DNA from 3 places in the Pseudomonas sp. B12(2026) genome. Region 2 is predicted to be linked to each of the others. Evidence: riboswitches for the same ligand, from Rfam matches in the RefSeq annotation. Region 2 holds a riboswitch; each other region holds the start of a gene.
What was found. A riboswitch is a leader RNA that binds a small molecule or an ion and turns the genes downstream of it on or off. The one in region 2 is predicted to bind cobalamin.

Region 1 (9,353 bases), 2.3 Mb from region 2:
CAGCAGCGAATGGTGGAAGGTGTGGCCGCGCAGGGTGCCTTCGGGCAGCGTCACCGCCTGCAGCGCCAGCGCGGCGAGGCGCTTCTGCATGCGCGCCTCGCCGGGCAGCAGGCCGAGCAGTTCGGCGCGTTCGCCGGCCACGTCGGTCAGCGCGTCGAGCAGGTAGAGCATGCCGCCGCACTCGGCGAGGATCGGCTTGCCGGCGGCGTGGTGCGCGCGGATCGCCCGGGCCATGGCCTGGTTTTCCGCCAGCGCGCGCAGGTGCAGCTCCGGGTAGCCGCCGGGCAGGTAGAGGCTGTCCACCGCCGGCAGCGCTGGGTCGCGCAGCGGCGAGAAGAACCGCAGATCGGCGCCCAGCTCGCGCAGCAGGTCGAGGTTGGCCGGGTAGAGGAAGGCGAAGGCGTTGTCCCGCGCCACGCCGATGCGCACGCCGTCGAGGCGAGCGTGAGCCGCACACGGCTCGGGCGCGGCGAAGCTCACCGGGGCCGGCAGTTCAGTGCCGGCGCTGGCGGCCAGGGCATCGGCGGCGGCGTCCAGGCGGGCGTCGAGGTCGGCCAGTTCGTCGGCCTGCACCAGCCCCAGGTGGCGGCTGGGCAATTCCACTTCGGTGTCGCGCGGCAGCGCGCCGTACCAGCGAATCCACTCCGGCAGGCTGTCGCGCACCAGCTCCAGGTGGCGCTGGCTGCCGATGCGGTTGGCGAGCACGCCGGAGAACGGCAGGTCCGGCTGGTAGGTCGCCATGCCGACCGCCAGCGCGCCGAAGGTCTGGGCCATGGACTGGCCGTTGATCACCGCCAGCACCGGCACGCCGAAGCGGCGGGCGAGATCGGCGGCCGAGGGCGAGCCGTCGAACAGGCCCATCACGCCTTCGATGAGGATCAGGTCGGCGTCACCGGCAGCCTCCCAGAGCAGCCGGCGGCTCTCGGCCTCGCCGACCATCCACAGGTCGAGCTGGTAGACCGCCGCGCCGCTGGCGCGGGCAAGGATCATCGGGTCGAGGAAGTCCGGGCCGCACTTGAACACCCGCACCTTGCGCCCGAGACGCGTGTACAGGCGCGCCAGGGCGGCGGTCACGGTGGTCTTGCCCTGGCCGGAGGCGGGGGCGGCGATCAGCAGCGCGGGGCATTGGCGGGAATCGGGCATCAGGCGCGCTCCGGCACGAGGGAAACCATCAGAACTCCACCCCTTTCTGCGCCTTGATCCCGGCCTTGAAGGCGTGCTTCACCAGGCCCATCTCGGTCACGGTATCGGCCGCCTCGACCATCGCCGGCAGCGCGCCGCGCCCGGTGGCGACCACATGCTGCATCGGCGGGCGGGCGGCGATGTCGGCGAGCACGCTGTCCAGTTCCAGGTAGCCGTGCTTGAGGGCGATGTTCACCTCGTCCAGCACCACCAGGCCGACCTGCGGATCGCTCAGCAAGCGGCGGGCGACCTCCCAGGCTTCGTGCGCCTTGGCGATGTCGCGCTGGCGGTCCTGGGTCTCCCAGGTGAAGCCCTCGCCCATCACGTGGTAGCTGACCTCCTCGGGGAAGCGCCGGAAGAAGGCTTCCTCGCCGGTGGTCGCGGCGCCCTTGATGAACTGCACCACGCCCACCTTCAGGCCGTGGCCCAGCGCGCGGGCGACCATGCCGAAGGCCGCGCTGCTCTTGCCCTTGCCGTTGCCGCTGTGGACCAGGAACACGCCGCGTTCGTCCTGGGCCTGGGCGATCTTCTCGTCGACCACGCTCTTCTTGCGCTGCATGCGCGAGCGGTGGCGCTCGTCCTTGTCCGGGGATTCGCTCATCGGTCTCTCTCCTCTCAAAGGGCCTGGTAGCGCACGCCGAAGAGTACGGCGCGGCCGGGCTGCCGGTAGCCTAGGGTGGTCTGGTAGTCGGCGTCGAACAGGTTGCCCAGGCGCGCCTGCAGGCGCCACTCCGGGGTCAGTTGGTATTCGCCGCGCAGGTCCAGCGTAGCGAAACCACCGAGGCAATTGCGGTTGGCCAGGTCGTCGTAGCGGCGGCCCTCGGCGTGCAGACTGGCGCCCAGGCTCAGCGCGTCGAAGCGCCGGTCGAGGTCCAGGTTGAACAGTTGCCGGGCGCGGCGCGGCAGCTCGTTGCCACGGCTGCCGCTGGCGCGGCTCTCCGGGTCGAGCAGGCTGGCGTTGGCGTTCCACGTCCAGTCCCGCCACTGGCTGCCCAGTTGCAGCTCGACGCCACGGATGCGCGCCTGGTCGATGTTCTCCGGCGCCTGCAGCGCCGAGTCGTAGGCGATCAGGTCGTCGATCGCCGTGCGGTACAGGTTCACCGCCCAGTGGCCCCAGCCGTGGCGGCCGTCCACGCCGAGCTCCAGGCTGCGCGAGGTTTCCGCGTCGAGGTCGGGGTTGCCGTAGCCGGGGTAGTAGAGCTCGTTGAAGGTCGGCGCCTTGAAGGCCGTGCCGTAGCTGGCGAAGGCGCGCACCGCGTCGGTCAGCGCATAGCCCCAGGCGAGGTTGCCGGTGTTGCGGCTGCCGAACTGCTGGTTGTCGTCGTGACGCAGGCTCAGCTGCCAGTCGTGGCGTCCGGCGCTGCCGAGGTACTGGGCAAAGGTGCCGCGGTTGTCGCGGGAGGTCACCGCGTAGTCGGTGGAGCTGCTCAGCGCGTCCCGCTGCCAGTCGTAGCCGAGGGTCAGGGTCTGGCCGGGCGCCAGTTCCAGGTCGTTCTGCCAGGACGCGGTGTCGCGCCGGCTGTCGAAGCGCGAGTAGAACGCGCCGTCCTGATAGGCGTCGGCGTTGTCCTCGCTGCGCCCGGCGGACAGGCTCACCCGCCAGGGCTCCAGCGGGGCGAAGCGCGCGCGGCCGCCGATCACCCGCTGCACGCCCCGGGTGTAGGCATCGAAGCCCCGGGTGCGGCGGCTGTTCACCGCGTCGAAGTCGTTGTGCGAATCGCTCTGCAACAGGCTGCCGTCCAGCTCCAGGCCGTTGTCGAAGCGATAGCCGGCGCGCAGCGAGCCGGCAAGGTTGCGGTAACCGTCGCTATCCGGCTCATGGCCGCTGGCGCCGTCGGCCCTGGCGTCGATGCCGGCGGTATCCAGGCTGGAGACGCCGAGGGCGAACCAGCCGCGCCCGTCGCTGGCCGAGGCCCCGGCGCTGCCTTCGTAGGTGCCCTGGCTGCCCGCGCCGGCGTAGGCCCAGGGCCTGAAACCCTGCTCCGCCGCCTGGCGGGTGAAGATCTGGATCACCCCGCCGATGGCCTCGGAGCCGTACAGGCTGGAGCGCGGCCCGCGCACCACCTCGATGCGCTCGACCAGTTCCAGCGGCAGGTCCTGCAGCGAGGCGCCGCCGGAGGACACCGAGCCGGCCTTGACGCCATCGATCAGCACCAGCACATGGTCGGATTCGCTGCCGCGCAGGTAGAGGCTGGTGGCCTTGCCGGGCCCGCCGGCGTTGCTCAGGGAGATGCCCGGCAGGCGCCGCAGCAGGTCCGGCACCGACTGCGCCTGGGCGCGTTCGATGTCCGCGCGGTCCAGCACGCCGACCGCAGCGAGGCTCTGCCCGGCGCGTTGCCCGGTGCGGGTGGCGGTCACCAGTTGATCGTCGAGCACCAGCGGCGTGTCGTCCGCCGCCAGGCCGATACAGGAAAAGCCGCCCAGCGCCAGCGCCGTCGGCCAATAGAGGAAATGCTTCACGTGAACTCACTCCGCCGCTCTCACCCGCGCGGCTCTGACCGAAAAAGGCAGGCGGAGGACGGGAACGCCCCGGCAGCGCAGGCCGGCCGGAGCGATCGGCAGCGCCTCCCGCGATGCCATGGCTTGCAGCAGGCCGGTCTCCGGGCTTGCGAGTGGCGCCGTGAGAGGCTCCGGAAACCGCGCCTTCCCATGCCGGTGGCACAGTGGCGAAATGCGGTTCGATGCTCGCTTACCGTTGCGGGGGCAGCGCCGGACTGGTCGACCCGGAGGATCGAATTCACCGGCTTCCCTGTTTCACCCCCGACTTGCGCCGGGGGCACCTGAAGCAGGCGCGCAGCTTAGAGGCTCGCCGCCCGGGGCGTCAATTGAACAGGCTGTCGCGGCCCCCGCCAAAGCCCGCGCCAGAGCGGCCAACAGGTGAAACACAACGCAGCTGGTGGCACCGCAGAAACTCGCTAGAATGCGATGCATGACGACTGCACAACCCGGCCGACTCCAGCTCGATACCCGCTCCAGCCCCCCGCTGATGCACGTCAGCGGCGACTGGACGCTGGCGCATTTCGCCGCGCTGGAGGCCCAGGTCGCCGACGCGCGCCAGGGCGGCCAGCCCGCCGCGCTGGACTTCGGCGACCTCGGCGCGCTCGACACCGCCGGCGCGGCGCTGCTCTCCGACGTCATCGGCGGCGCGCGCATGGGCCAGCTGGAGCAGATCGCCCGCAACCTCTCCGCCGAGCGCCAGGCCCTGCTGCGCGCCGTGGGCGGCGCCATCACCCAGTGCCGGCTGGACGAGCGCAAGCCGCCGCCGGGCAACGCCATCGTCGATGTGCTCGAACGCATCGGCATCGGCTCCGTCATCTTCTGGGGGCATCTGGTCGGCGTGCTCGGCTTCATCGGCCTGACCCTGCAGACCCTGCTGCGCAGCCTGCCGCGCCCGCGCCGCTGGCGCCTCACCTCGCTGGCCGCGCACATGGAGCAGACCGGCCTCAACGCCGTGCCCATCGTCGCCCTGCTCACCTTCATGGTCGGCGCGGTGGTGGCCTTCCTCGGCGCCACGGTGCTGAGGAAGTTCGGCGCGGCGATCTACACCGTCGACCTGGTCGGCTTCTCCTTCCTGCGCGAATTCGGCGTGCTGCTCACCGCCATCCTCCTCGCCGGCCGCACCGCCAGCGCCTTCACCGCGCAGATCGGCTCGATGAAGGCCAACCAGGAGATCGACGCCATCCAGGCCCTGGGCATGGACCCGGTGGAGCTGCTGGTGCTGCCGCGGGTGCTCGCGCTGCTGCTGACCCTGCCGATACTGACCTTCCTGGCGATGCTCTCCGGCATCTTCGGCGGCGGCGTGGTCTGCGCCCTGAGCCTGGACATCTCGCCGCGCCTGTTCCTCTACATGCTGCAGAACGACATCGCCGTGCAGCACTTCCTGGTCGGCATCGTCAAGGCGCCGGTGTTCGCCTTCATCATCGCCGTGATCGGCTGCCTGGAAGGCTTCCGCGTCAGCGGCAGCGCGCAGTCGGTGGGCGAGCACACCACCTCCGCGGTGGTCCAGTCGATCTTCGTGGTGATCCTGCTGGACGCGGTGTTCGCGCTGTTCTTCATGGAGATGGGCTGGTGAGCGAACCGATCATCGCCGTCCGCGACCTGGCCAACCGCTTCGGCACCCACGCCGTGCACGAGCACCTCGACCTCGACGTGATGAAGGGCGAAATCCTCGGCGTGGTCGGCGGCTCTGGCACCGGCAAGTCCGTGCTGCTGCGCAGCATCATCGGCCTGCGCCAGCCCAGCGAAGGCAGCGTGCAGGTGTTCGGGCAGAACCTGCAGGCGCTGGCGCCGCAGCGACGCTCGCAGCTGGAGCGGCGCTTCGGCGTGCTGTTCCAGAACGGCGCGCTGTTCTCCTCGCTGACGGTCAGCGAGAACATCTGCCTGCCGCTGATCGAGCACGCCCGGCTGTCGCGCAACGACGCCGAATTCATGGCCAAGGTGAAGATTTCCCTCGCCGGCCTGCCGCCGGATGCCGGCGCCAAGTACCCGGCCGAGCTGTCCGGCGGCATGGTCAAGCGCGCCGCCCTGGCCCGCGCCCTGGCGCTGGACCCGGACATCCTGTTCCTCGACGAGCCCACCGCCGGCCTCGACCCCATCGGCGCGGCGGCCTTCGACCAACTCATCCTGACCCTTCGCGACGCCTTCGGCCTCACCGTGTTCCTGGTCACCCACGACCTGGACACCCTCTACACCATCTGCGACCGCGTCGCCGTGCTCTCGCAGAAGCGCGTGCTGGTGGTCGGCCCGCTGGAGCAGGTCGCCGGGACCGACGACGCCTGGGTCCGGGAATACTTCCACGGCCCCCGTGGCCGCGCCGCACAGCAGGCCACGCAGCCCCTGCGGGAGGAAAACTGACATGGAAACCCGCGCCCATCACGTGCTGATCGGCCTCTTCACCCTGATCGTCTCCATCGGCGCGCTGCTCTTCGCGCTGTGGCTGGCGCAGTCGACCAACGACCAGAAATACAAGTTCTACGACGTGATCTTCAACGAGGCGGTGACCGGTCTCTCCGAGGGCGGCACCGTGCAGTACAGCGGCATCCGCGTCGGCGACGTGGTGTTCCTGCGCCTGGACCCGAACGACCCGCGCAAGGTCCGCGCGCGCATCCGCGTCTTCGAGAGCACGCCGATCCGCGAGGACACCCGCGCCAAGCTGGCGCTCACCGGGGTCACCGGCCAGGCCATCATCCAGCTCTCCAGCGCCGCCCAGGACAGCCCGCCGCTGGTCAGCACGGAAGGCAACATTCCGGTGATCAAGACCATCCCCTCGCCGCTGGCGAAGTTCCTCGCCAACGGCGAAGACATCGCCACCAACGTCAACACCCTGCTCACCAACGCCAGCCGCCTGTTCTCCGAGGAAAACGTCGAGCACATCAGCCGCACCCTCGACCACATCGACCAGGCCAGCAGCGTGATCGCCGAACAGCGCGACGACATCCGCCAGACCGTCAAGGAACTGGCCGCCGCCAGCCAGCAGGCGCGCATCACCCTGGCCAACGCCAGCGCGCTGCTCGAACGCGCCAACCAGACCCTCGGCACGCGCGGCCAGAGCATCCTCGACGACACCCAGAAGACCCTGGCCGCCCTGCGCGCCAGCAGCGAGCGGGTCGAACGACTGCTCGGCAACAACTACGACTCGGTGAACGGCGGCCTGAACGGACTGGGCGAAATCGGCCCGGCGGTGCGCGAACTGCGCGCCACCCTGGAGGACCTGCGCGGCGTCACCCGCCGCCTGCAGGAAAACCCCACCGGCTACCTGCTCGGCCGCGAACGCAACAAGGAGTTCCAGCCATGACCGCCCTTCCCCGCCTGCTCGGCATCGCCGCCCTGCTCGGCCTGCTCGGCGCCTGCTCGATCCTTCCGGAAGCGGAAACCCCGGACGTCTACCTGCTGCCGGCGACCCAGCAGCCGGCGCGCGGCAACGCGGCGGTGGACTGGTCGCTGCGGGTCAGCGCGCCCACCGCCAGCCTCGCGCTGGACAGCAACCGCATCGCGGTGATCCCCCAGGGCAACCAGATCAGCAGCTACCAGGGCGCGCGCTGGAGCAACCGCGCCCCCGGCCTGCTGCGTGACCGCCTGCTCGACGCCTTCGGCGCCGACGGCAGCATCCGCGCCCTGAGCAGCGACGACGCCAACCTGCAGGCCGACCTCGACCTCACCGGTGAACTGCGCGCCTTCCAGAGCGAATACCAGGGCGACCGGCCTGTCGTGCACATCCGCTACGAAGCGCGCCTGGTCCGCACCCTCGGCCAGCGCATCGTCGCCGCGCGCAGCTTCGAGGTCCGCCAGCCGGTGGAGGGCAAACAGGTCGCGGAAGTGGTCACCGCCTTCGGCAAGGCCGCCGACCAGCTCGCCGCGCAGGTGGTGGAGTGGACGTTGCAGCAGGGGCAGGCGCAGACAGCCGGCCGCTGATCCGGGGGCCGGGCTACCGGGTCCGCATCGCCGCCCGGTAGCACTCGATCTCGCCGCCTACTGGGTCACTTACTGGGTCGTTTACTGGGTCGTTTACTGGGTCAGTCGACGACTCCGCACGCCCTCCGTCTGGCGACCCGGCGCGGCGCGAACCGCATAAGCCCCCCGCAAGCCCCCTCCAGTCGCCAGATTCGATAGCCGCCATCCTTCATTTCTGTCAGACGCGGCCGATACCTCCCCTGCGCGAGCACCTGTCCTTGATGGTCCGGGGCGCAGCCCCTTATGCTGCGACCGTCACGGCTACATCCGTGATTGGGTTTGACAGCCCAGAACGTCGGCGCGATTGCGCCAACACAGGTGCATGCGAAAGCGGCGAACGCTTTTGCAGGCCCTGCTTCGACCTCAGTTTTTGGTTGAAGACGCTATGGCAGATCGCGCGGGGAGACCCCCTCGCGGGGTCTGCCGGCCCGACGTCCGGTCTGTCAACCTCGCGTGGTCTGCCTCCCTTCGATTGACAGCGAAGCGGCAGCTCTCTTCCTTAACGTCGGAGCTACATTCATGACTTCAGACAGCGACACCCTCGACCCCGAAACAGGCGCCTTCCCCGGCGACATTCCTCCGATCGACGACCAGCCCGGCCTGCCGCTGATCTGGCCCCGGGACGCCCAGCCCGCGCTGGACCACGGCATACGCCGCGCGGAACAGTGGTTGAACGGCGAAGGCAAACCCTATCTCTGGACCACCTACGTGTGCGGCCGGGCGATCCAGCCCGACTCGATCGACAAGATGGCCTACGAGGTCGGCTTCCTCACCCGCCTGCAGCAGCACCTGCGCCGCATGCCGGACTGAATCGCCGGGCGGCTCATGGCCCGCCCCGGGCCGCCCCACTCGACGCCGGCCTGTAGGAGCGAGCTTGCTCGCGAACAGCCGCCCACGGCGAAACCCCGCCTGTACCGCGCGGAAACCCTCGGATACCGAAGGTCGGTCAGTGGCAGTGGTACGGGCTCTCGCCCTCCAGCTCCTGCTCGGTTTCCACGTCGCGGATGGTCACGATGGCCTTGGGATAGACCGAGCAGAGGGAATTGCGCACGGTGTAGATGCCGCTGCCGTGGGCGAGGAACTTGCCATTGCCCAGCTCCTTGCCCGACGCGTCACGGGCGGTGACTTCGTAGTTGCCGGTCATGGTGATGCAGCCGGACAGGGCCAGCAGGGACAGTACGGGGATCAGGTATTTCATGGCATCTCCTTGCTACGCGATGCGCCGCGCGGGTGGCGCGCCCGTCGTTCCCTGACGGTTTCGCGAAAGCGGCTGGTGATTCGAACGACCGCCAGTGGCTGGCGGTGGGGGTTCGACCCGGACACAGCGACGCAGTTCAGCCAGCGCCCCCTCCCGGCGGAAATTTACCTGGAGGGCCGCCCGGCGGACGCTCTTCTCAGCGCTTGCCCATCGAACGACGGGAGCCGCGCGGGTGCGGCGGGCGGTACTCCGCCTTGTCGTGCGGCTTGCGATGCTGGTAGGCGGCGTTCGCCTGCTTCTGCGCCGCCAGGGCGGCCTTGGCGAGTTCGCTCAATGACAGGGAGGTGGATTCTTGAGCGGTGTCCGCGCTGTCGTCGCGGGGCGGCTGCTGGGAGGAAGTCATGGGTCGTGGGTTCTGCATGAGATTGGAACGGCGCACATAATAGCCGATCTCGCCCCTTCGCGGCTCACGCCGGCAGGTCGGCGGGACGGGCGTGCGGCTGCCCGAGGGCTTCGTCGAAGC
Region 2 (9,353 bases):
GTTGATGCCCTGGAGCCGGAGGCGTTCGCAGAAGGTGTCGATGAAGCCGGTGTTCGCCGCCTGCAGGTGCGTGCGGTAGAGCAGCAGCGCGGCGACGGGCCAGTCCGCGTTCCAGTCGGCCTGCCAGCGGGCGAGGTCGCAGCTGCCGGCTTGTGGGTGATGGAGCGCCACGCGCGGCAGCGTCTGCGGTTCGCTCCAGGCATAGTCGCGTTGCAGGTGGCGGTTGGCGAGGCAGGCGAAGAACTGCCGGGCGTTGCCCATGCCGCCCTGGCGCAGGTACTGCCAGAGCCGTTCGGCGTCCGCTGGCGGGACGTTGCTCAGGGCGGTGAGTTCGGGGTCGGGCTTGTCGTCACCGGGCACCGCGATCAGCGTGGCGCCGCGCTCGGCCAGCGCCGCCAGTTGCTCCATGCCGTAGCGCCAGTAGCCGACGCCGCCGTGCACCGAGATCAGGATGACCCTGGCGTGCCGCAGCACCTCGTCGACGTAGAGGTCCACCGAGGCGTGGTTCTGCAACTGCATGGGATTGGCCAGGCGCAGGCTCGGGTAGTCCGCCGGCAGCCCGCGGGCGGCCTCGGCGAGCAGCGCGAGGTGCGAGTCGCCGCTGCAGAGGATCACCAGCTCGGCGGGCGTCTGGGCCAGGTGGGCGATGCCGTCGTCGGGGACGAAGCCGCCGGGTTGGGTGCGCAGCAGGTGCATGGGTTTGCTCGGTAGTGGCTCTTCGTAGGAGCGAGCTTGCTCGCGAACCAAACCCCGCTGCGGGGCCGTTCGCGAGCAAGCTCGCTCCTGCAGGGGATTGGCATGGTCGTAGGATGGGTGGAGCCTGCGATGCCCATCATCGGTGGTGGCTATCGCTGCGCTCCACGCCACCCTACGCAATCACGCCAGGGCGGTGCGCAGCGCGTTGGCGATGGCGGCCTGGTCCAGCTCCTGGCCGATCACCACCAGGCGCGTGGCGCGGGTTTCGTCGCCGCGCCAGGCGCGGTCGAAATGCTTGTCGAAGCGCTTGCCGACGCCCTGCACCAGCAGGCGCATGGGCTTGCCGGGGATGGCCACGAAGCCCTTGATGCGCAGGATGGCGTGGCGCTCGACCAGCGCGTTCAGCGTGTCGAGCAGGGCGCGTTCTTCCACTTCCGGCAGGTCGACGTGGAAGGAGTCGAACTCGTCGTGATCGTGGTCTTCGTGCCCTTCATGGTCGTGGTGGGTCGGGCGGCTGTCGATGTGCAGCTCGGCCTCGGCGTTCAGCCCCAGCAGCACGGAAAGCGGCAGCTGGCCGGCGCTGGCCTCGACGATCTTCACCGCCGGCGGCAGCTCCTCGGCGACCTCGGCGCGCACCCGGGCCAGCGCCTCGGCGTCGAGCAGGTCGGCCTTGTTCAGCACCACCAGGTCGGCGCTGGCCAACTGGTCTTCGAAGAGTTCGTGCAGCGGCGATTCGTGGTCGAGGTTCGGGTCCTGCTGGCGCTGCTGGTCGACCTGCTCGGGATGGGCGGCGAAGGTGCCGGCGGCCACGGCCGGGCTGTCGACCACGGTGATCACCGCATCGACGGTGCAGGCGTTGCGGATTTCCGGCCACTGGAAGGCCTGCACCAGCGGCTTGGGCAGGGCCAGGCCGGAGGTCTCGACGAGGATCTGGTCGAGGTCGCCGCGGCGCGCCACCAGCTCGCGCATCACCGGGAAGAACTCTTCCTGCACGGTGCAGCACAGGCAGCCGTTGGCCAGCTCGAAGACGCGGCCGGCGGCTTCTTCCTCGCTGCAACCGATGGCGCACTGCTTGAGGATGTCGCCGTCGATGCCCAGCTCGCCGAATTCGTTGACGATCACCGCGATGCGGCGGCCTTGCGCATTGTCGAGCATGTGGCGGAGCAGGGTGGTCTTACCGGCGCCGAGGAAGCCGGTGACGATGGTGACGGGGAGTTTGGCCAGGGTTTTCATGCGCGCCTCGCAAGCGGAAGTTGGAAGGCGGATGAAGGGCGCGCGCGCGGGTTCGCCGCGCAACGAAGGTCGCCACCGGATCACCCCGCCCGGTTGTCGTGTAGAGAACAAACCGGTTCCGGATCTCGCGAGCTAGAGCAGAACAAGGCAAAAAGCGGCGAGAGAGCGGAGTTTGCTTTAGCAAATGAGCATCTCGAGCCGATTTTTAACGCCGTTATGCCGACGCGCAGCAGATCGAAAACCAGTCACGAGGCAGGTCTCCTGGCTCACAGCCGCTTGTTATCCCTTCGCCTTCCCGCCCGAATCGGCAGTGGCACATGAAGAGACAGGCTGTTCACAGTTGCGGGGGCAGCCGTGGCGCATCCGAAGATTTCCACGTTCCCTCTTAGCTCCGGCCAGCGCCGGAGAACCTCGAAGCCCAGAAGGCTACGCAGCGCAGGCCAGGCGGTCAATCGCCGGGGATCGGTTGACGCCTGCCGGCCGCCGTGGTCAGCTAGCGCGGTTTCAGGTGTCTCGCGCCGACGTGCGCGAGGTGAAACGGGAAGCCGGTGCGTCCGCAAGGACCAGTCCGGCGCTGCCCCCGCAACGGTAAGCGCATCGAGGGTCGTCAGTAGCCACTGTGCCAAGGCATGGGAAGGCTGACCCGCCCGGCCGGAGTTTCCGGTTGGCGTCGCAAGCCCGGAGACCGGCCTGGAATCCTTCGTTTTTGGCAAACCCGCGGTGGGCGGGCGCAGGCCGTGGCGCGACCGGTTCCGGCGCGTTCGAATGCGTTCAACCTCTGCGTTCTCTACTCAGCTTTCAGAGGGAACGTTCATGTCCAGCAGCACCCTGACGCACGCGTCGAGCACTTCCATCCCCCTTTCCAAGCGCATCGCCCTGGCCGTCGGCGCCAGCCTGCTCGGTGCGTTGCTGGTGTACTTCGCCGGCTTCTCGCACCTGGAGGCGGTGCACAACGCCGCGCATGACACTCGCCATAGCGCCGGCTTCCCCTGCCACTGATGCGGCCCTGAATCCAATCGGCTGCGCGTCGGCCGGCTGAATTGAAGCGTCCCTGACTGCCCGTTCGAGGCGGTCGCGGCGTCGCTTCGCCTGCCCCGTGCGGCCCGAGAGTGCGGAGAAGAAAAATGATCAAACGTATCGCCCGGACCGCCGGGTTCGCCGGCCTGATCGCGGCGCTGGTGCTGACCGTGGTCCAGTTGCTGTGGGTGTCCCCGCTGATCCTCAAGGCGGAGACCTACGAGCAGGCCGAACCCGTGGCCGAGCACAGCCACGAGCACGCCGAAGGCGCCGCCGCCGGCCACCACCACGACACGCAGGCCTGGGAGCCGGAAGACGGCTGGCAGCGCATCCTCTCCACCACCGGCGGCAACCTGGTGGTCGCGGTGGGCTTCGCCCTGATGCTGGCCGGCCTGTTCACCCTGCGCGAGCCGGGCAGGACCTCCGAGGGCCTGCTCTGGGGCCTCGCCGGTTTCGCCGTGTTCACCCTGGCGCCATCCCTCGGCCTGCCGCCGGAAGTGCCCGGCACCGCCGCCGCCGACCTGGGCCTGCGGCAGGGCTGGTGGATCGGCACCGCCGCCGCCACCGCCGCCGGCCTCGCGCTGCTGGTGTTCAGCCGCGCCTGGCTGCTGCGCGGCGTGGGCCTGGCGCTGCTGGTGGTGCCGCACCTGGTCGGCGCGCCGCAGCCGGAGGTGCATGCCAGCCTCGCGCCGGAAAGCCTCGCCCGGGAGTTCGTCGTCGCCTCGCTGCTCACCAACGCGGTGTTCTGGGCGGCCCTGGGCGTCGTGTCCGTCTGGTTGTTCCGCCGCTTCGCACCGTCGGCCTGATTCCGGCGCTATGCTCCACCCCGCAGCCGGCCCTGCCGCCTGCGGGGTTTTCATTTTCAGAGGCCATTTCAGGAGACTGATCATGACGCTGGTTGCCGGCCTCGGTTGCCGCCGGGGCTGCCCGCTCGATGAATTGCGCGCGCTGCTACGGGACACCCTGGCGGAAGCCGGGCTCGACGAGTCGAATCTCACCGCGCTGGCCAGCGCCACGCTGAAGGCCGACGAAGAAGGGCTGAGCGCCCTGGCCGCCGCGCTGGACCTGCCGCTGGCGCTGTTCACCCCGCAACAGCTGGCGGCCTGCGAGAAGCGCCTCGGCGAGCCATCGGAGGCGGTGCGCACGGCCACCGGCAGCGCCAGCGTCGCCGAAGCCGCGGCGCTGCTGCAGGCCGAAGCCCAGGGCGGCGCGCCAGCGCGGCTGCTGGTGGGCAAGCGCCGCAGCGACCAGGCTACCTGCGCGCTGGCCTTCATCCCCGATGCACCCGAACAGGAACAGCCATGACGGTCTACTTCATCGGCGCCGGCCCCGGCGATCCGGAGCTCATCACGGTCAAGGGCCAGCGGCTTATCCGTGCCTGTCCGGTGATCCTCTACGCCGGCTCGCTGGTGCCGCCGGCGGTGCTGGAAGGGCACAGCGCCGAACGCGTGGTGAACACCGCCGAGCTGCATCTGGACGAGATCGTCGCGCTGCTGGCGCAGGCCCACGCCGAGGGCCGGGACGTGGCGCGGGTGCACTCCGGCGACCCGTCGCTGTACGGCGCCATCGGCGAGCAGATCCGCCACCTGCGCGAACGCGGCATTCCCTACGAGATCGTGCCCGGCGTCACCGCCACCTCGGCCTGCGCGGCGATCCTCGGTTGCGAACTGACCCTGCCGGATATTTCCCAGACGCTGATCCTGACCCGCTACGCAAGCCGGACGCGGATGCCCGAGGGCGAGTCCCTCGCCGAGCTGGCGCAGCACCGCGCCACCCTGGCGATCCACCTGGGCGTCGGCCAGCTGGCGTCGATCGTCGCCGAGCTGCTGCCGCATTACGGCGCCGACTGCCCGGTCGCGGTGATCCACCGCGCCAGCTGGCCGGACCAGGACCAGGTCACCGGCACCCTCGGCGACATCCTGCCCAAGGCCGCCGCCAAGGGCTTCCGCCGCACGGCGCTGATCCTGGTGGGCAAGGTGCTGGGCGCGGAGGGTTTCGCCGATTCGTCGCTGTACAGCGCGGGGCATGCGCACCTGTATCGCCCGTGAGGCGCCGGGGATGGCGCGAGGCCCGCTTTTGTAGGAGCGGATCTTATCCGCGATCACCGCGATAGCGGTGCAAACCCTGGGCGCCGGCCTTTCGGCCGGATCGCGGATGAGATCCGCTCCTACGAAGGGCCGCCACGGCGCTCGGGGCTACAGCGAGTGGATGATTCGCCCGAGGGTTTCCATGGCCTGTTCGCTGCGCGCCGTCCACGGGTGGCCGTAGTTCAGCCGCAGGCAATGGCCGAAGCGCCGCGTGGCGGAGAAGATCGGCCCCGGCGCCAGGCTGATGCCCTGGGCCAGGGCGAGCTGGAACAGCTTGAGCGCGTCGATGTGCTCGGGCAGCTCCAGCCACAGGAAGTAGCCGCCGCTGGGCCGGGTGACGCGGGTGGCGGCGGGGAAGTGCCGGGCCACGGCGGCGAGCATGGCGTGCTGCTGGCTTTCCAGGGCGTGGCGCAGCTTGCGCAGGTGGCGGTCGTAGCCGCCGTGCTGCAGGTAGTCGGCGATGGCCGCCTGGGCCGGCACCGAGGCCGACAGGCTGGTCATCAGCTTGAGCCGCTCGATCTGCTCGGCGTAGCGCCCGCCGGCCACCCAGCCGACCCGGTAGCCCGGCGCCAGGTTCTTGGAGAAGGAGCTGCAGTGCATCACCAGCCCCTCGCTGTCGAAGGCCTTCACCGGCTTCGGCGCCTGGGCGGCGAAGTACAGCTCGGCGTAGACGTCGTCCTCGATCAGCGGCACCTGGTGCCGGGCCAGCAGGGCGGCGAGGGCGCGCTTCTTGTCCTCGGCCATGCTCGCGCCCAGCGGGTTCTGGAAGTTGCTCATGAACCAGCAGGCCTTGATCGGCAGGCGCGCCAGGCTGTCGGCGAGCACGTCGAGGTCGATGCCCTCGCGCGGGTGCACGGGGATTTCCACCGCCTTCAGTTTCAGCCGCTCCAGCACCTGCAGGCTGGCGTAGAAGGCCGGCGCCTCGATGGCCACCAGGTCGCCCGGACGGGTCACCACCTGCAGGCACAGGTTCAGCGCTTCCAGCGCGCCGTTGGTGACCACCAGTTCCTCCACCGGCAGCGGCATGCCGCCGACCATGTAGCGCAGGGCGATCTGCCGACGCAGCGCGTGGCTGCCGGGGGCGAGGTCGGCCACCACCGAGCGTGGGTCCATGTCGCGCACGGCGTGGGCCATGGAGCGCGCCAGGCGCGGCAGGGGGAACAGCTCCGGGGCCGGGAAGGCCGAGCCGAAGGGCACGGTGTCCGGGTCCTTGATCGAGCTGAGCACCGAGAACACCAGTTCGCTGACATCCACCTCGGTGGTCTGCGCGTCGTGGCGGGCTATCTCCGGCTCGGCCAGGGCGCGCTGCACGTGCTCGCGGACGAAGTAGCCGGAGCGCGCACGGGCGACGATCAGCCCGCGGTCCTCCAGCAGGTAATAGGCCTGGAACACCGTGGAAGCGCTGACCCCGTAGGTGCGGCTGGCGTGCCGCACCGAGGGGACTTTCTGCCCGGGGGCGAGCACGCCGCTGCGGATCAGGCCGGCGATCTCGTCGGCGAACTTCTCATAGCGCTTCATCTTGTCCTGGGGAGTGGGAGCGTCCGCCCACTCTAGGCGCTGCGGCGCCGCCACGCCAAGCTCGCGCGCCATGCTCAGCGCCCCGGCGAGACGAAGGTGCTGGCGGCGTCGATCGCCTCATTGCCGTCGCTGACCCTGAAGTGCAGCGGCACCGATCCGGCGGCGCCGCTCTGCGCCAGGCTCGCCACCGAGACGGCGAAGTCGCGGATCTCGCCCGGTTGCAGCAGCAGCTCCGGCACGCCCTGCAGGCGGTAGCCGGCGCCGTCGGCGAGGCTCAGTTGGTAGTGCTGCGGCTGCTGGGTCTTGTTGATCAGCTTGAGGTTGTAGATGTTCTCGATCTCGCCGGCGGCGTTCTCGCGGAACAGGCCGCGGTCGCGGGCCACGTCGAGGTTGATCAGCGGCCGCGCCTGCAGCGCCCAGACGAAGGCGCCGATCATCGCCAGCAGCACCGCCGCGTAGCCGATCAGGCGCGGGCGCAGCAGCCGGGTCTTGCCGCCTTCCAGCGCGCGCTCGGAGGTGTAGCGCACCAGGCCCTGGTCGTAGCCCATCTTGTCCATCACCGAGTCGCAGGCGTCGATGCAGGCGGCGCAGCCGATGCAGGCGATCTGCAGGCCGTCGCGGATGTCGATGCCGGTGGGGCAGACCTGCACGCACTGGAAGCAGTCGATGCAGTCGCCCAGGCCGAGGGCCTTGGGATCGGCGTCCTTGCGGCGCGCGCCACGGGATTCGCCGCGCGCCGCGTCGTAGGAAATGATCAGGGTGTCCTTGTCGAACATCACGCTCTGGAAGCGCGAGTAGGGGCACATGTGGATGCACACCTGCTCGCGCAGCCAGCCGGCGTTGGCGTAGGTGGCGGCGGCGAAGAAGGCGACCCAGAAGGTGCTTTCCAGGTCCAGGCGCAAGCTCAGCAGGTCCGCCACCAGCGGCCGCACCGGGGTGAAGTAGCCGATGAAGGTGACCGCCGTGACCAGGCTGATCAGCAGCCAGAGCCCGTGCTTGGCGCCCTTGCGCAGGAACTTCTCGGCGCTGGCCGGGGCCTTGTCCAGCTTCATGCGCTGGTTGCGGTCGCCCTCGGTGACCTGCTCGGCCCACATGAAGATCCAGGTCCACACGCTCTGCGGGCAGGTGTAGCCGCACCAGACGCGGCCGGCGAACACGGTGATGAAGAACAGGCCGAAGGCGGCGATGATCAGGATCGCCGAGAGCAGGATGAAATCCTGCGGCCAGAAGGTCGCGCCGAAGATGTAGAACTTGCGCTCGGGCAGGTCCCAGAGCACCGCCTGGCGGCCGTTCCACTGCAGCCAGAGGGTGCCGAAGAACAGCAGGAACAGCAGCGCGCCGCCGAGCCTGCGCAGGTCGCGGAAACGCCCGGCGAAGCGCTTGGTGTAGACCGTCGGGGTGACCGCCGACAGCGGTTTCGGGGGCGGGGTGAAGCGTTGCGGGGCGTCGATCTCGACGATCTTCGCGGGGATTCTTTCGCTCATTGTCGTGGCCCATCAGGCAAAAGAGGCGCCGCGACTGTACGAACCGTCCTGCACCCGAAACAGATTCAGGTCTGCCGGAAAAAACCATATCAGATGGCGCGGAATGCGCCGCCCCGCGCTGCCACAGGGCTGGCGCGCTGCGCGGCGGGGCGGCTGATCGGGCATGTTGCGGCAACCGGTCGCAGGCCGGCGGGGCAGGGGCGGGGCGCATCTGATCCGGTTTTTCCCGCGCGATCTGCCGCTGTTTTGCACAGCAGGCGCCGGCCATAGTGCGGCCATCCCTGAAGTGGCGTGCCCGACGACAGAAGCAGGCCGCCACGCAACGCTCCGAAGGTGGCCTGGCGATGTACCGATACGATGATTACGACCGCGCGCTGGTGCGCGAACGGGTGGCGCAGTTCCGCGACCAGGTGCGGCGGCGCCTGAGCGACGAGCTGAGCGAGGAAGAGTTCCTGCCGCTGCGCCTGCAGAACGGCCTGTACCTGCAGAAGCACGCCTACATGCTGCGCGTGGCGATCCCCTACGGCACCCTCTCCAGCGAACAGATGCGCACCCTGGCCTGGATCGCCCGCGAGCACGACCGCGGCTACGGCCACTTCACCACGCGGCAGAACATCCAGTTCAACTGGGTGGAGCTGGCGCGGGTGCCGGACATCCTCGAGCGCCTCGCCGAGGTCGAGATGCACGCCATCCAGACTTCCGGCAACTGCGTGCGCAACATCACCACCGAGGCCTTCGCCGGGGTCGCCGCCGACGAATTCCTCGACCCGCGCCCGCTGGCGGAAATCCTCCGCCAGTGGTCGACGGTGAACCCCGAATTCCTCTTCCTGCCGCGCAAGTTCAAGATCGCCCTCTGCGCCGCCGAGGAAGACCGCGCGGCGGTGATGATGCACGACATCGGCCTCTACCTGCGCAGTGCCGAAGACGGCGAGCTGCGCCTGAAGGTGCTGGTGGGCGGCGGCCTGGGGCGCACGCCGATGCTCGGCCAGGTGATCCGCGACGAGCTGCCCTGGCAGCACCTGCTGTCCTACGTCGAGGCCATCCTGCGCGTGTACAACCGCCACGGCCGGCGCGACAACAAGTACAAGGCGCGGATCAAGATCCTGGTGAAGGCGCTGGGCATCGAGGCGTTCGCCCGCGAGGTGGAGGAGGAGTGGCAGCACCTGCGCGACGGCGAGGCGCAGCTGACGCTCGACGAATACGAACGCGTGGCCGCCGCCTTCGAGCCGCCGGTCTATGCGCCGGCCGATGAGCTGGCCTACGGCAGCGCGCTGGCCGCCGATGCCGGCTTTGCCCGCTGGGTCTCGCGCAACGTGCG
Region 3 (9,353 bases), 110 kb from region 2:
CGTGCCGGTGATCTGCGGCATCGCCGAGTTCACCAGCCACGGCGCCTCGCAGGTGGCCAAGGCGGTGCAGAAGGTCGGCGTCGACGGCCTGATGGTGATGCCGGCGCTGGTCTACTCCTCGAAGCCGTTCGAAACCGCCGCGCACTTCCGCAGCGTGGCCACCAGCACCGACCTGCCAGTGATGGTCTACAACAACCCGCCGATCTACAAGAACGACGTCACCCCGGACATCCTCATCTCCCTGGCCGACTGCGAGAACATCGTCTGCTTCAAGGACAGCTCCGGCGACACCCGCCGCTTCATCGACGTGCGCAATGAAGTGGGCGACCGCTTCATCCTCTTCGCCGGCCTCGACGACGTGGTGCTGGAGAGCATCGCGGTGGGCGCCGAGGGCTGGATTTCCGGCATGTCCAACGTCTTCCCGCAGGAAGGCGAGACCATCTTCCGCCTGTGCAAGGCCGGTCGTTTCGAAGAGGCCATGCCGATCTACGAATGGCTGATGCCGATCCTCCACCTCGACGCCCGCCCGGACCTGGTGCAGTGCATCAAGCTCTGCGAAGAGATCGCCGGCCGCGGCACCGCCCTCACCCGTCCGCCGCGCCTGGCGCTGCAGGGCGCCGACCGCGAGCACGTCGAGCGGATCATGGCCAAGGCGCTGGCCAACCGGCCGAAGCTGCCGGACGTGGGGCTCTAACTGGAACACCCTCACCCCCGCCCTCTCCCAGGAGGAGAGAGCGTAGATCGTGCCGGCTGAGACCAAGGCTCCAACCGGCACGGACGGCCCCCTCTCCCTCTGGGAGAGGGTCAGGGTGAGGGGGCTCTTCGCTATCGATCGACGACCAGAGACGCCCAACCATGACCGCCCAGAACTTCATCGCCGGCCGCCGCGTCGGCGCCGGCAGCATCCGCCTGCAGAGCCTCGACGCCAGCACCGGCGAGGCCCTGCCCCGCGAATTCATCCAGGCCACGCCCGAGGAAGTCGACGCCGCCGCCCGCGCCGCCGAGGCTGCCTTCCCGGCCTACAGCGCGTTGTCGCCGGAACGCCGCGCGCAGTTCCTCGACGCCATCGCCAGCGAGCTGGAAGCCCTCGGCGACGACTTCATCGCCACCGTCTGCCGCGAGACCGCGCTGCCCGCCGCGCGCATCCAGGGCGAGCGCGGGCGCACCGCCAACCAGATGCGCCTGTTCGCCAAAGTACTGCGCCGTGGCGACTTCCTCGGCGCGCGCATCGACCGCGCGCTGCCTGAGCGCCAGCCGCTGCCACGTCCGGACCTGCGCCAGTACCGCACCGGCGTCGGCGCCGTGGCGGTGTTCGGCGCCAGCAACTTCCCCCTGGCCTTCTCCACCGCCGGCGGTGATACCGCCGCCGCGCTGGCCGCCGGCTGCCCGGTCGTGGTGAAGGCCCACAGCGGCCACATGGCCACCGCCGAACGGGTCGGCGAAGCCATCATCCGCGCCGCCGAAGCCACCGGCATGCCGGCCGGCGTATTCAACATGATCTACGGTGGCGGCGTCGGCGAGGCGCTGGTGAAGCACCCGGCGATCCAGGCGGTCGGTTTCACCGGCTCGCTCAGGGGCGGCCGCGCGCTGTGCGACCTGGCCGCCGCCCGCCCGCAGCCGATCCCGGTGTTCGCCGAGATGAGCAGCATCAACCCGGTGCTGGTGCTGCCGGCGGCGCTGGACGCGCGCGGCGAGCAGGTCGCCCGCGAACTGGCCGACTCGGTGGTGCTCGGCTGCGGCCAGTTCTGCACCAACCCCGGGCTGGTCATCGGCATCGCCTCGCCGGCGTTCAGCCTGTTCGTCGCCAACCTGATCGCCGAGATCGGCCAGCGCCCGGCGCAGACCATGCTCAACGCCGGCACCCTGAAGAGCTACGAGCAGGGCCTGGCGCGCCTCAACGCCCATCCCGGCGTGCGCCACCTCGCCGGGCAGGCGCAGGAAGGCCGGCAGGCGCGGCCGCAGCTGTTCCAGGCCGATGTGCGCCTGCTGCTGGACGGCGAGGAGCTGCTGCAGGAGGAGGTCTTCGGCCCGACCACCGTCGTCGTCGAAGTGGCCGACGAGGCCGAACTGCGCCGCGCGCTGGAGAGCCTGCACGGCCAGCTCACCGCGACCCTGATCGCCGAGCCGGACGACTTCGCGCGCTTCGCCGCGCTGGTGCCGCTGCTGGAGCGCAAGGCCGGCCGCCTGCTGGTCAACGGCTACCCGACCGGGGTGGAAGTCTGCGACGCGATGGTCCACGGCGGCCCGTACCCGGCCACCTCCGACGCGCGCGGGACCTCGGTGGGCAGCTTGGCCATCGACCGCTTCCTGCGCCCGGTGTGCTACCAGAACTACCCCGACGCGCTGCTGCCCGAGGCGTTGAAGGACGCCAACCCGCTGGGCATCGCGCGCCTGGTGGACGGCGAGACGACGCGCGAGCCGCTGGCCCGCTGAGGGTTCGTCGGTGGGGGAGTGAAAGTCGGCCAGTCCCGCACCGACGATCAGCCCCGGCCGTGCGCCGGGGCTTTTTTATGCGCGGCTTTTGCTCTGCGTAGGAGCGGACTCCGTCCGCGATGTTCCTGCTTTTCGTAGGGTGGACATCGCTCTTCATGTCCACCATCGGCGCCCAGCTCAGGCGTCATGGTGGATGTAAACAGCGACATCCACCCTACGCACTGATGGGTATCGCTTCGCTCCACGCCATCCTACGAAAAGCCGCTCCCAGCATGGGGCAGCCAAGGTTTCAGGCGCGCGCAGAGTCCCGTCAGGAGGCCGAGTGGAGGTATTGCGCAGAGGGGCGAGCGGCATGGATACCGCGAGAGGCTTGAAGGGCCAGGGACGGCCCTTGCAAGCCGACCCTCGGAGCAATACCGGAGCGAGGGCAGTCTGAGCGAAGCGAAGACCCGGATGTCGGGACGGGCCCTTTTGGTTCCTTTTGGGGCCCCAAAAGGGACTCGCCCGGGAGGGCGAAACCAAATCTCCCAGCACACACCGAAGCGGCGCATACACACCATACAAAGCTTTCTACGCGCAACGCCGGAGCAGGCTCTTCGTAGGAGCGGACTCCGTCCGCGATCAGCACCAGCGCGATGCAAATCGCGGACAAGGTCCGCTCCTACAGGGAAGGCGCCGCGTGCTATTCCAGCAACTGGCGCAGGTCGGCAACCAGCGAATCGCTGATCTCCACACCCTCCGCCAGGCTGCGCTTGCGCGCGGCAAAGCGGCGCTGCGACGGCAGGCGCGCGCCCATGTCGACGATGGATTCGAACAGCGTCTCCGCCCGCGCCAGATGCTGCGGGGCATCCGCGCCGAGGAAGCGCGCCGGGTCGAGGGCGATCAGCAATTCGCCGTGGTAGGGCGAGGATTTCGTCCCGGCATCGAAGACCGTGGCTTCGGCGCTGGTCAGGTCGCCGATCAGCGGGCCGGCGATCAGCTCGACCATGGTCGCCAGCGCCGAGCCCTTGTGCCCGCCGAAGGTCAGCATGGCGCCGTCGAGCACGGCGCTGGGGTCGGTGCTGGGATTGCCTTCGGCATCGATGCCCCAGCCCGGCGGGATCGCCTTGCCCTCGCGCTCGTGCAGCTGGATTTCCCCGCGCGCCACGGCGCTGGTGGCGAAGTCGAAGACATAGGGATTCTGCCCGCCACGCGGCCAGCCGAACGCGATGGGATTGGTGCCGAACAACGGCCGCGTGCCGCCAGCCGGCGCCACGTAGGCCTGGGCCGGCGTGACCGCCAGCGCGACCAGGCCGTGGGCGGTGATCCGCTCGATCTCCACCCACAGCGCCGAGAAGTGCACGCAATGGTTGATCGCCAGCGCGGCGATGCCCTGGCTGCGCGCCTTCTCCACCAGCTTCGGCAGGCCGAGGTCGAAGGCGCACTGCGAGAAACCACCCCTGGCATCCACGCGCACCAGCGCCGGCGCGGGCTCCGACAATTCCGGCACGGCATCGCGCACGACCTTGCCGACGCGCGCCGTGTGGATGCAGCCGAGCAGCCGCCAGACACCGTGGGACGTGCAGCCGTCGCGCTCGCCGGCCAGCACGGTCTCGGCCACCGCCTGCACGTGGGGCTCGCTGAAACCATGCCGGCGCAGGATCGCCACCGCCAGTTCGCGCAGTTCTTCCAGGCTCATTCGGGTCACGCCGTCCTCCTCCATCGTTACAGTCGTTTCCGTCCGCTGCGGCAATCCGCCGCCGGACCGGTCAGGTCTACAGTGGCCGCTCAGGCGGCGCGCCGCTTGCGTGCAATCGGCGACCCCGGCGACGATTTCGGCACAGGCTCCGGGCGGCGCTCCGACCATCCGGTCGGTAAAAGGATAGGCCCCGCGTTGCTTGGGGCAATCCGGTGCTTCGGGTAAACTGCCGCATCTTCGCCTTCCATAACGATCAGCCTGATGCCCACGACGTTCCACGAGATTCCCCGCGTGCGCCCCGCCACGCCCCTGCTCGACCGCGCCAGCACGCCGGTCGAACTGCGCCGGCTGGGCGAAGCGGAGCTGCTGACCCTCGCTGACGAACTGCGCCAGTACCTGTTGTACAGCGTCGGCCAGACCGGCGGCCACTTCGGCGCCGGGCTCGGCGTGATCGAACTGACGATCGCCCTGCACTACGTCTTCGACACCCCGGACGACCGCCTGGTGTGGGACGTCGGCCACCAGGCCTACCCGCACAAGATCCTCACCGGCCGCCGCGAGCGCATGGGCACCCTGCGCCAGAAGGACGGCCTGGCCGCCTTCCCGCGCCGCTCGGAGAGCGAGTACGACACCTTTGGTGTCGGCCACTCCAGCACCTCCATCAGCGCCGCCCTCGGCATGGCCATTGCCGCGCGCATGCAGGGCTCGGGCCGCAAGTCGGTGGCGGTGATCGGCGACGGCGCGCTGACCGCCGGCATGGCCTTCGAGGCGCTCAACCACGCGTCGGACGTCAAGGCCGACATGCTGGTGGTCCTCAACGACAACGACATGTCGATCTCGCACAACGTCGGCGGCCTGTCCAACTACCTGGCCAAGATCCTCTCCAGCCGCACCTACAGCAGCATGCGCGAAGGCAGCAAGAAGGTGCTTTCGCGCCTGCCCGGCGCCTGGGAGATCGCCCGCCGCACCGAGGAATACGCCAAGGGCATGCTGGTCCCCGGCACGCTCTTCGAGGAGCTGGGCTGGAACTACATCGGCCCGATCGACGGCCACGACCTGCCGACCCTGATCGCCACCCTGCGCAACATGCGCGACCTCAAGGGCCCGCAGTTCCTGCATGTGGTGACCAAGAAGGGCAAGGGCTTCGGCCCGGCCGAGATCGACCCCATCGGCTACCACGCCATCACCAAGCTGGAACCCGAGGGCGCCGCCGCCCACGCCGCGCCGAAGAAGGCCGGCGGACCGAAGTACTCCGGCGTGTTCGGCCAGTGGCTGTGCGACATGGCCGCCGAGGACCCGCGCCTGGTCGGCATCACCCCGGCGATGAAGGAAGGCTCGGACCTGGTGGCCTTCGCCGACAGGTTCCCGGACCGCTACTTCGACGTCGCCATCGCCGAACAGCACGCCGTGACGCTGGCGGCCGGCATGGCCTGCGACGGCGCCAAGCCGGTGGTGGCGATCTACTCCACCTTCCTGCAGCGCGGCTACGACCAGCTGATCCACGACGTCGCGGTGCAGAACCTCGACGTGCTGTTCGCCATCGACCGCGCCGGTCTCGTGGGCGAAGACGGTCCGACCCACGCCGGCAGCTTCGACCTCTCCTACCTGCGCTGCATCCCCGGCATGCTGGTGATGACCCCCAGCGACGAGAACGAACTGCGCAAGCTGCTCACCACCGGCCATCACTTCGACGGGCCGGCGGCGGTGCGCTACCCGCGCGGCACCGGCCCCAACGCCTCCATCGAACGGGCGCTGGCGCCAGTGGAAATCGGCAAGGGCGTGCTGCGCCGCGAGGGCAAGGCCGGCAAGGTCGCCTTCCTGGTGTTCGGCGTGCAGCTGGCCGAGGCGCTGAAAGTCGCCGAGCGGTTCGACGCCAGCGTCGCCGACATGCGCTTCGTCAAGCCGCTGGACGAGGAACTGGTGCGCCAGCTGGCCGCCAGCCACGAGCTGCTGGTGACCGTCGAGGAAAACACCGTGATGGGTGGCGCCGGCGCCGCCGTCAGCGAATTCCTCGCCCGCGAGAACCTCCAGCAGCCGATCCTCCACCTGGGCCTGCCGGACTACTACGTGGAACACGCCAAGCCCGCGCAGATGCTCGCCGAGTGCGGCCTCGACGCCACCGGCATCGAAGCCTCGGTGGCCGCGCGCCTGGAAGCGCTCGGCAACCGCTGAGCGCATCCCTCCCCCGGAGTATTGCCAGTGAACGGGCGCACCGACTAAGGTGCGCCCGTTTTCGTTCGAGGTAACGGGAAGCAGGTGAAAGACCTGCGCTGCCCCCGCAACGGTAACCGACCGCAGGCCCTGGCCTGCCGCGCTGCGAACCGCCACTGTGCATCCGCATGGGAAGGCCGCGAGCGTGGGTGTCGGCAGCCCGGAGACCGCCCCCGAACGCCCAGACAGGTGTTGCGGAGGGCCGCACCGTCAAGTGCGGCCCGCCGCCCTTGCCACGCCCTCCTCGAAAGTCATCCGACCGCTTTTGAGGACGTTCCATGAAACTGACCCGACTCGCCCTGGCCACCGGCCTGCTGCCCGCCCTGGCCTGCGCCGACGCCAGCGTCGCGCCCGACGACGTCTACGCCCTGCCCGCCCTGGTGATCACCTCCGGCCGCCAGGTCCAGCCGCGCGCCCAGGCCACCTCCGCCAACAGCGTGTACACCCGCCGGGAGATCGAGCGCCTGCAGGTGCGCAGCGTGCCCGAACTGCTCAAGCGCGTGCCCGGCGTGCAGATCGGCAGCTCCGGCGGGGTGATCTCCTACTCCGTGCGCGGCACCGGCACCGCGCAGACCCTGGTGCTGGTCGACGGCCAGCGCGTCGCCTCGGCCAGCACCGGCATCGCCCGCCTGGACTACCTGAGCATCGACAACGTCGAACGCGTGGAAGTGACCCGCGGCCCGCGCTCCTCGCTGTACGGCGCCGACGCCATCGGCGGGGTGATCCAGATCTTCACCCGCCGCGGCGAGGCCGGCCTGCACCCGGAAGTGCGCCTGGCGGCCGGCAGCCACGGCACCTTCGAGCGCAGCGTGAACCTGTCCGGCGGCGACCAGCGCACCACATTCAACCTCGGCGGCAGCCTCGACGAGCGCGACGGCTGGGACCGCACCAGCGACAACGTCGGCGCCGACAGCGACGACGACGCCCAGCGCAACAAGGCCGTGCACCTGAACCTCGACCACCGTTTCAACGAGGACTGGAAGGCCGGCCTGAACCTCAACGACCAGCGCGGCAAGAACGAATACGACGACGCCTACAACTTCGAACCGGGCTCGCCGCGCGACGAATTCCGCGTCAGCAGCTACAGCGCCTACCTCGACGGCCAGTTGACCGACATCTGGAACAGCCGCCTGGAGCTGGGCCGCAGCTTCGACCGCAACAAGGCCGTGGGCGCCGCCGACAGCTGGAACAACGGCACCCTGGAAACCACCCGCCACTCCGCCGGCTGGATCAACCGCCTGCAACTGGACGCGGCCAACCAGCTCACCCTCGGCGCCGACTGGTACGAAGACCGGGTCGAGGGCACCACCGTCTTCGCCGAGGACCAGCGCGAGAACCACGCCTTCTTCGCCCAGCACAGCTTCAAGGGCGACCGCTTCGGCACCGAGCTGGGCCTGCGCCACGACGACAACCAGGCCTACGGCAGCCAGAACAGCTGGAACGCCGCCTTCAGCCTGCCGGTGGGCGACAGCCAGAGCTGGATCGCCAGCTACGGCGAAGGCTTCCGCGCCCCCACCTTCAGCGACCTCTACTACCCCGGCGCCGGCAACCCGAATCTCAAGGCCGAAACCTCGAAGACCTACGAACTGCAATGGCGCGGCGACTTTTCCGGCACCCAGCTGGAAGCCTCGCTGTACCGCACCGAAATCGACGACCTGATCGCCTGGGACAGCGCCAGCAACCAGCCGGAGAACATCGCCAAGGCGCGCATCGACGGCTTCGAGGCCAGCATCGCCCGCGAGGTGCTGGGCTGGCAGGCCGCCCTCGGCCTGAGCCTGATCGACCCGCGCGACCGCGACAGCGGCCACACCCTGCCCTACCGCGCGCGCCGCACCCTGAGCCTGGACCTCGACCGCCAGTTCGGCGCCTACGGCGTCGGCGGTTCCTGGCGCGCGGTCAGCCAGCGCTACGACGACGCGGCCAACACCCGCCAGCTCGCCGGCTACGGCGTGCTCGACCTGCGCACCAGCTGGCAGGCCAGCGACGAGGTGCGCTTCGACCTGAAGCTGGATAACGCGCTGGACCGCGATTACACCCTGGGCGACTACCTGCGCCCGACCAGCCCGATGGACTTCATGGGCGAACCCCGCCCGTATCAGGAACCGGGCCGTACCGCGCTGCTGGCGGTAACCTGGACGCCGGAGCTTTAAGGACCGCTTTTCCGTAGGAGCGAGCTTGCTCGCGAACCCGCTCGACGCCGGCCCTGCCGGCGGATCGCGGACAAGGTCCGCTCCTACAGGGTGCACCGCTTTCGTAGGAGCGGAGCTTCTCCGCGATGCTTTTGTCTTTTGTTTGGGCTGGGGTGTTTCTGCGCCGCTTCGGCGTGTGCTGAGCGATTTGGTTTCGCCCTCCCGGGCGAGTCCCTTTTGGGGCCCCAAAAGGAACCAAAAGGGCCCGTCCCGGCATCCGGGTCTTCGCTTCGCTCAGACTCCCCTCGCTCCGGTATTGCTCCGAGGGTCGGCTTGCAAGGGCCATCCATGGCCCTTCAAGCCTCTCGCGGCATCCATGCCGCTCGCCCCTCTGCGCAATACCTCCACTCGGCCTCCTGACGGGACCCTGCGCGCGCCTGAAACCTTGGCTGCTCCATGCTGGGAGCAGCTTTTCGTAGGATGGCGTGGAGCGAAGCGATACCCATCAGGCGGATACCGCTCCGCGTTACCCATACGCAGAACAAGAGCATCGCGGACGGAGTCCGCTCCTACGGTGGGATTGGCTTTTGTAGGAGCGGACTCTGTCCGCGATCAGCCCGGCTCAAGAGCTTCGCGGACAAGGTCCGCTCCTACACGAGCAAATCCCGGGCACGCTGTGCTTTGGGATTTGGCTTTTGAAGACTTCCAGAGGAATCTCCGCGCGCGCCGGAGCGCCCCTTCAGGAGGCCGAGTGGAATCGGAGTTTCAGGGGTTGAGCGGCATGGATGCCGCGAGAGCGTTGTCGGGCCAGGGATGGCCCGTCAACGCGGGCCCCTGAAACTCCGATGGAGCGAGGGAACCCCGGCGAAGCCGGGGCCGGATGATGGGGCAGAGACCTTTGC

Region 1: linked by a shared signal. The riboswitch ahead of btuB (TonB-dependent vitamin B12 receptor) and the one ahead of AC3B6A_RS03250 (CbtB domain-containing protein) in region 2 are both predicted to bind cobalamin.
Region 3: linked by a shared signal. The riboswitch ahead of AC3B6A_RS03790 (TonB-dependent receptor domain-containing protein) and the one ahead of AC3B6A_RS03250 (CbtB domain-containing protein) in region 2 are both predicted to bind cobalamin.

The regions. Positions count from the first base shown of each region.
Region 1 is NZ_CM173430.1:4,324,029-4,333,381, forward strand. Features, by position in the region: gene AC3B6A_RS20075 (cobyrinic acid a,c-diamide synthase CobB) at 1-1,143, opposite strand, end outside; gene cobO (cob(I)yrinic acid a,c-diamide adenosyltransferase) at 1,172-1,783, opposite strand; gene btuB (TonB-dependent vitamin B12 receptor) at 1,798-3,642, opposite strand; cobalamin riboswitch at 3,757-3,981, opposite strand; gene AC3B6A_RS20090 (ABC transporter permease) at 4,103-5,254, shown strand; gene AC3B6A_RS20095 (ABC transporter ATP-binding protein) at 5,251-6,036, shown strand; gene AC3B6A_RS20100 (MlaD family protein) at 6,038-6,976, shown strand; gene AC3B6A_RS20105 (ABC-type transport auxiliary lipoprotein family protein) at 6,973-7,593, shown strand; gene AC3B6A_RS20110 (LasR-specific antiactivator QslA) at 8,152-8,442, shown strand; gene AC3B6A_RS20115 (hypothetical protein) at 8,579-8,830, opposite strand; gene AC3B6A_RS20120 (hypothetical protein) at 9,027-9,233, opposite strand; gene AC3B6A_RS20125 (heavy metal translocating P-type ATPase) at 9,298-9,353, opposite strand, start outside.
Region 2 is NZ_CM173430.1:682,531-691,883, forward strand. Features, by position in the region: gene cobN (cobaltochelatase subunit CobN) at 1-696, opposite strand, end outside; gene cobW (cobalamin biosynthesis protein CobW) at 877-1,929, opposite strand; cobalamin riboswitch at 2,164-2,358, opposite strand; cobalamin riboswitch at 2,419-2,637, shown strand; gene AC3B6A_RS03250 (CbtB domain-containing protein) at 2,743-2,928, shown strand; gene AC3B6A_RS03255 (CbtA family protein) at 3,054-3,752, shown strand; gene AC3B6A_RS03260 (cobalamin biosynthesis protein) at 3,835-4,251, shown strand; gene cobM (precorrin-4 C(11)-methyltransferase) at 4,248-4,994, shown strand; gene mapR (GntR family transcriptional regulator MpaR) at 5,142-6,551, opposite strand; gene ccoG (cytochrome c oxidase accessory protein CcoG) at 6,626-8,035, opposite strand; gene nirA (nitrite reductase NirA) at 8,380-9,353, shown strand, end outside.
Region 3 is NZ_CM173430.1:788,015-797,367, reverse strand. Features, by position in the region: gene AC3B6A_RS03810 (dihydrodipicolinate synthase family protein) at 1-694, shown strand, start outside; gene AC3B6A_RS03805 (aldehyde dehydrogenase (NADP(+))) at 856-2,433, shown strand; gene AC3B6A_RS03800 (Ldh family oxidoreductase) at 3,116-4,111, opposite strand; gene dxs (1-deoxy-D-xylulose-5-phosphate synthase) at 4,373-6,283, shown strand; cobalamin riboswitch at 6,317-6,495, shown strand; gene AC3B6A_RS03790 (TonB-dependent receptor domain-containing protein) at 6,601-8,472, shown strand.